Linked DNA regions of Leptothrix cholodnii SP-6. The protein of the gene in region 1 interacts with the protein of each later gene in a pairwise test. Links are inferred from orthologs where the notes say so. Each region holds a gene or a part of one and is shown on either strand. Other genes may lie near its edges.

Region 1 (3,153 bases):
CGGCTCGGTGGCGGCGACGCGGGTGGGCGTCTGATAGTCGAGCGACTTGGCGGGCGACAGGAGAAAAAGCATCGGCGGGAATCCAGGGGCAGCGCAGCGCGCGGATTATCCGTGGCCGTGACAATCGGCGCCCATGAAGAACCTGCCCCCCACCCCCGCCGCAACGCCCTGCCCTTGCGGCTCGGGCCAGACCTTGTCGGCCTGCTGCGGCCGCTATCACGCGGGCGCGCTGCACCTGCAGGCACCGGACGCGGAATCGCTGATGCGCTCGCGCTACAGCGCCTACGTGCTCGATCGGCTCGACTACCTGCTCGCCACCTGGCATCCGGACACGCGACCGGCCAGCCTCGCCCCCAACGAGAGCGGCCTGCGCTGGCTCGGCCTGGACGTGCGCCACCATCGACAACAGGATGCCGACCACGCCACGGTCGAGTTCATCGCCCGCAGCAAGCTCGGCGGGCGCGCCCACCGGCTGCACGAGATCAGCCGCTTCGTGCGCGAGAACGGCCGCTGGTATTACGTCGACGAGATGGGCGCGAACCCGCAACAGGCGCCGCGCTGATCAGGTCGAGACCTTGACGCGCTTGTTCGGCTTGATCGGTGCTGCCACCGGCGGCAGGAACTCCGCGCGCACCGGTGCCGACAACAGGTGCGTGATGAACCAGCCCAGTGCCACGCACAAGGCCAGCCCCAGGCCGGCCGCAGACGCGCTGGCCGGCGGCAGCCCGTCGCCGAGGCTCGCCAGCGGAGCGGCGCCCGCATCATGCACACCGCGCAGGCTGTCGATGAACAGACCCAGCACCTCCGACTGCAGCCAGCGGCCGTTCAACTGGGCGTAGATGACGTAGGCGAACATGCCGATGGCCGCGCAACGGGCCCAGTTCATGCGGTGCCAGAGCCCCAGTCCGACCACGACCAACAGGCTGGCCAGGCCGACCAGACGGACCTGCCAGATCGCCAGATCGGCAGCCGGCAAGACCCAGCTGCCAGCCAGCGCCGCCACACCCGCGGCCACCATCAGCAGCGCCAGGCCCGACACGGCCACCGCGCGTGGGCGTTCGACAGACGCGACAGTTCCGGCCAAGCGGTTCGAAGCAGAAAAATATCGTGGATGCATGATCTTGCTCATCGCCCCGTGAACTGTGCACGTTATAGGGGCAGTATGTCAGCGCGTAATCAAATGTTTCTCAGGGATTCTGCTGGGCCGCTTGCGGCCGTTCCATCCCCTGGGCACAGGGCGCCCCGCAGTCCGGGGGCACATCCCGCCTAGACTGCCGCCCATGCAAGCCGACCAGATCCAGCGCTTTTTCAGCACCTTGCGGGCCGCCAACCCGATGCCAGCGTCCGAACTAGAATACAGCTCGGTGTTCGAGTTGCTCGCGGCGGTGCTGCTGTCGGCGCAGGCCACCGATGTCAGCGTCAACAAGGCCACGCGGCGGCTGTTCCCGGTGGCCAACACGCCGGCCAAGCTGCTCGCGCTGGGCGAGGAGCGGGTGGCCGAGCACATCAAGACCATCGGCCTGTACCGCAACAAGGCGAAGAACCTGGTCGAGACCTGCCGCCTCCTGCTGGCCCGGCACGGCGGCCAGGTGCCGCACAGCCGCGAGGCGCTCGAAGCCCTGCCCGGCGTGGGCCGCAAGACCGCCAACGTGGTGCTCAACGTGGCCTTCGGCGAGCCGACCTGCGCGGTCGACACGCACGTCTTTCGCGTCGGCAACCGCACCGGGCTGGCCCCGGGCAGGACACCGCATGAAGTCGAGATGCAGTTGCTCGAACGTGTGCCCGACGAGTTCAAGGTCGAGGCCCACCACTGGCTGATCCTGCACGGCCGCTACGTCTGCCAGGCGCGCAAGCCGCAGTGCTGGCTGTGCAGCGTGGCCGACTGCTGCGATTTCGAGCCCAAGACAGCCGCGCCCTGAGCGAAAAAACTCAGCCCTGCAGCGCTGCCCAGGCCTGGATGCGCGCGGCGATCTGGCGCACGCCGTCGGTCAGCGCGGCCGGGCCGGGCTGCAGGATCTCGCTCGACTTGATCTCGAAGACCTGGCCGTTGCGCACCGCCGGCACGTCCTGCCAACCCGGCCGGGCGATGACCTGGTCGGGCCGGAACTTGCGCCCGCACCACGAGCCCAGGATCAGGTCGGGCGCACGCCGCACCACTTCCAGCGGGTCGGCAATGATGCGGTTCTTGCCCAGCGACTGGCCGGCCAGCTCGGGGAAACACTCCTCGCCACCGGCCAGCACGATCAGCTCGCTGACCCAGCCGATGCCGCTGATCAGCGGGTCCATCCACTCCTCGAAATAGACCCGCGGCCGGCGCGGCAGCGTGGCGGCGCCTGCGGCCACCGCATCCAGCCCAGACTGCAGTTCGGCCAGCAAGGCGGCGGTGCGCTGATGTGCGCCCACCATCGCCCCGACCATCGCGATGGTCTGCAGGATGGTGGTGATGCCGCGCTGGTTGAACACGTGCACCGGCACGCCGGCGCGGATCAGCTGGCTGGCGATGTCGGCCTGCAGGTCCGAGAAACCCAGCACCAGGTCGGGTTCGAGCGCCAGGATCTTGTCGATCTTGGCGGAGAGAAAGGCGCTGACCTTGGGTTTTTCCTGCCGCGCCCGCGGCGGGCGCACGGTGTAACCCGAGATGCCGACGATGCGGTCCTGCTCGCCCAGCAGGTAGAGGATCTCGGTGGTCTCTTCGGTCAGGCAGACGATGCGGCGCGGGTAGAGGTCGGGCGTCGCCATTGCCGAAGCCGTCGCAGTCACCGCAGCGGCGAGGTCTGCGGCGGGTTCTGCGGCTCGCTGCGCAGTTCCTTGATGCGGTTGGCCTCGTCCATGAACACCAGCTTGGGCTGATGCGTGGGCACCTGCTCCTCGTGCACCTGCGCGAAGGCCGCGATGATGACCAGATCGCCCGCGCTGGCGCGCCGCGCCGCCGAGCCGTTGAGCGAGATGATGCCGCTGCCCCGCGGCGCCTTGATCACGTAGGTGACGAAACGCTCGCCGTTGTTGATGTTCCAGACGTGGATCTGCTCGTTCTCGCACAGGTTGGCGGCGTCCAGCAGGTCTTCGTCGATGCCGCAGGAGCCCTCGTAATGCAGCTCGCAGTGGGTGACGACGGCGCGGTGGATCTTGGATTTGAGCAGGGTGCGGAACATG
Region 2 (3,459 bases), 1.2 Mb from region 1 along the record:
AAAGTAGCCACGCGATCCTGACGTGACGGTGACAGGCGTCGCCACCACGTCCAGAACAGCCGCTGGGGTCGGCTGCGAGCCGCTTGGTGCAAGCGTTTTGTCTGAGAACTGGTATCCATGGATGGATTATCCGTGGCGACTGCGCGACGCTCTGCGGACGTGCCGTGCGACCCCGTCGGGACGCACGATCGTTCTTTGTAATTTCATATTATGAAAGTGATGCGCACGATTTGAAATTTGAATCGGGTTGTGCAACACTGCGCGGCCACGCCCCGGAAGGGGTGGCGATCCCGCGCGTAGCGGGTCCGTGACAAGCAGCTCCAGGAGACACCATGTCTGCAGTGCCCCAGAACCAGCCCGCAGCGGCAACCAACGATCCCGACACCCAGGAAACCCGCGAATGGATGGACGCACTGTCCGCCGTCATCGGTGCCGAGGGGGGTGAGCGCGCCCACTTCCTGCTCGAGCAGCTGATCGACCAGGCCCGCCAGGCCGGCATCGACGTGCCGTTCTCGGCCAACACGGCCTACGTCAACACCATCCCGACCGACCAGGAAGAGCGTTGCCCCGGCAACATCGAGATCGAGGAGCGCCTGCGCGCCTACATGCGCTGGAACGCGATGGCGATGGTGGTCAAGGCGAACCGCCACAACCCCGAGGACGGTGGCGACCTGGGCGGCCACATCGGCTCGTTCGCGTCGCTGGCGCACATGTTCGGCGCCGGCTTCAACCACTTCTGGCACGCCGAGAACGAGAACCACGGCGGCGACTGCCTCTACATCCAGGGCCACGTGTCGCCCGGTGTCTACGCCCGCGCCTACATGGAAGGCCGCCTGACCGAAGAGCAGCTGCTCAACTTCCGCCAGGAAGTCGACGGCAAGGGCCTGTCGAGCTACCCGCACCCGAAGCTGATGCCCGAGTTCTGGCAGTTCCCGACCGTCTCGATGGGCCTGGGCCCCTTGATGGCGATCTACCAGGCGCGTTTCCTGAAGTACCTGCACGCGCGCGGCATCGCCAACACCGAGAACCGCAAGGTCTGGGTCTTCTGCGGCGACGGCGAGATGGACGAACCCGAATCGCTCGGCGCGATCGGCCTGGCCGCACGCGAGAACCTCGACAACCTGATCTTCGTCATCAACTGCAACCTGCAGCGCCTGGACGGCCCGGTGCGCGGCAACAGCAAGATCGTCCAGGAGCTCGAAGGCGAGTTCCGCGGCTCGGGCTGGAACGTCATCAAGCTGCTGTGGGGTTCGGGCTGGGACGCGCTGCTGGCGCGCGACAAGGACGGCGCGCTGCGCAAGCTGATGATGGAGACGCTCGACGGCGACTACCAGTCCTTCAAGGCCAACGACGGCGCCTACGTGCGCAAGCACTTCTTCGGTCGCGACCCGCGCACGCTGGAGATGGTGGCCAAGATGTCCGACGACGACATCTGGAACCTCAAGCGCGGTGGCCACGATCCGCAGAAGGTCTACGCGGCGTACCACAAGGCGGTCAACCACAAGGGCCAGCCGACGGTGCTGCTGATCAAGACCGTCAAGGGCTTCGGCATGGGCAAGGTCGGCGAGGGCAAGAACACCGTCCACCAGACCAAGAAGCTGATCGACGAGGACATCAAGGCCTTCCGCGACCGCTTCAACATCCCCATCCCCGACAGCGAGCTGCCCAAGCTGCCGTTCTACAAGCCGGCCGACGACACGCCGGAAATGCGCTACCTGCACGAGCGCCGCAAGGCCCTGGGCGGCTACCTGCCCAAGCGCCGCGCCAAGGCCGACGAGAGCTTCACCGTGCCGTCGCTGGAAACCTTCAAGGCCGTGCTCGAGCCGACCGCCGAAGGCCGCGAGATCTCCACCACCCAGGCCTACGTGCGCTTCCTGACGCAGCTGCTGCGTGACCAGGCGATCGGCCCGCGCGTGGTGCCGATCCTGGTCGACGAGGCCCGCACCTTCGGCATGGAAGGCCTGTTCCGCCAGGTCGGCATCTACAACCCCGCTGGTCAGAACTACACCCCGGTCGACAAGGACCAGGTGATGTACTACCGCGAGGACAAGGCCGGCCAGATCCTGCAGGAAGGCATCAACGAAGCCGGCGGCATGAGCAGCTGGATCGCCGCGGCCACCTCGTACAGTACGAGCAACCGGATCATGATCCCGTTCTACGTGTACTACTCGATGTTCGGCTTCCAGCGCATCGGCGACCTGGCCTGGGCGGCCGGCGACATGCAGGCGCGCGGCTTCCTGCTCGGCGGCACGTCGGGGCGCACCACGCTCAACGGCGAAGGCCTGCAGCACGAGGACGGCCATAGCCACATCCTGGCCGGCACGATCCCGAACTGCATCAGCTACGACCCGACCTTCGCGCACGAGGTCGGCGTGATCATGCAGCACGGTTTGAAGCGCATGGTCGAGAAGCAGGAAAACGTCTTCTACTACCTGACCCTGCTCAACGAGAACTACCCGATGCCCGGCCTGAAGGCGGGCACCGAGGAGCAGATCATCAAGGGCATGTACCTGCTCGAAGAAGGCCAGGGCGCAGCCGGCGCACCGCGCGTCAACCTGCTGGGCTCGGGCACGATCCTGCGCGAGTCGCAGTTCGCCCGGCAGCTGCTGGCGCAGGACTGGGGCGTGGCTGCCAACGTCTGGAGCTGCCCGAGCTTCAACGAACTGGCCCGCGACGGCCAGGACGCCGAGCGCTTCAACCTGCTGCACCCGACCGCCACCCCCAAGGTGCCGTTCGTGGCGCAACAGCTGCAGCCGCACATCGGCCCGGTCGTGGCTTCGACCGACTACATGAAGAACTACGCCGACCAGATCCGCGCCTTCATCCCGCGCGGGCGCAGCTTCAAGGTGCTGGGCACCGACGGCTTCGGCCGCAGTGACTTCCGCAGCAAGCTGCGCGAGCACTTCGAGATCAACCGCCATTACATCGTCGTGGCCGCCCTGCGCGCGCTGGCCGACGAAGGCGCCGTGCCGACCACCGTGGTGGCCGAGGCGATCGCCAAGTACGGCATCAAGGCCGACAAGATCAACCCGCTGTACGCCTGAGCCGTTCCGGAGACAACAACATGGCATTGATTGAAGTGAAGGTCCCCGACATCGGGGATTTCAAGGACGTCGCGATCATCGAACTGCTGGTCAAGCCGGGTGACACCGTCAAGGCCGAGCAGAGCCTGCTCACCGTCGAGAGCGACAAGGCCTCGATGGAGATCCCCAGCTCGCACGCCGGCGTGGTCAAGGACCTCAAGGTCGCCCTGGGCGACAAGATCAACGAAGGCACCGTGGTGCTGACGCTCGAGGTGGCCGGTGCCGCCGCGCCGGCTCCGGCACCTGCCGCAGCGGCTGCGGTGCCTGCACCGGCCCCGGCTGCTCCGGCGGCCGCGCCGGTGGCGGCACCCGCTGCGGCTGCGGCCGGCCCGATCGAGATCTTCGTGCCCGACATCGGTGATTTCGACTCGGTCGC

The links.
Region 2: the proteins of nth (region 1) and aceE interact in binary tests that used the Escherichia coli proteins (3 or more experiments, as listed by UniProt). The link is inferred for Leptothrix cholodnii SP-6 from one-to-one orthologs.

What each region holds. Positions count from the first base shown.
Region 1 is NC_010524.1:2,915,312-2,918,464, forward strand. Bases 162-3,099 are described here. They hold nth (endonuclease III), read left to right. Parts: upstream 162-1,280; coding sequence 1,281-1,919; downstream 1,920-3,099. Other genes in these bases: LCHO_RS13275 (YchJ family protein), read left to right, coding at 162-562; LCHO_RS13280 (hypothetical protein), read right to left, coding at 563-1,084; LCHO_RS13290 (cobalamin-binding protein), read right to left, coding at 1,930-2,739; panD (aspartate 1-decarboxylase), read right to left, coding at 2,757-3,099. Outside these bases: peroxide stress protein YaaA, read right to left, coding at 1-72; more of LCHO_RS13275, read left to right, coding at 134-161; more of panD, read right to left, coding at 3,100-3,152. UniProt on the Escherichia coli protein: DNA repair enzyme that has both DNA N-glycosylase activity and AP-lyase activity. The DNA N-glycosylase activity releases various damaged pyrimidines from DNA by cleaving the N-glycosidic bond, leaving an AP (apurinic/apyrimidinic) site.
Region 2 is NC_010524.1:1,751,877-1,755,335, forward strand. The notes cover bases 1-3,244. They hold aceE (pyruvate dehydrogenase (acetyl-transferring), homodimeric type), read left to right. Parts: upstream 1-332; coding sequence 333-3,044; downstream 3,045-3,244. Other genes in these bases: LCHO_RS08200 (PAS domain S-box protein), read right to left, coding at 1-119; aceF (dihydrolipoyllysine-residue acetyltransferase), read left to right, coding at 3,065-3,244. Outside these bases: more of aceF, read left to right, coding at 3,245-3,459. UniProt on the Escherichia coli protein: Component of the pyruvate dehydrogenase (PDH) complex, that catalyzes the overall conversion of pyruvate to acetyl-CoA and CO(2).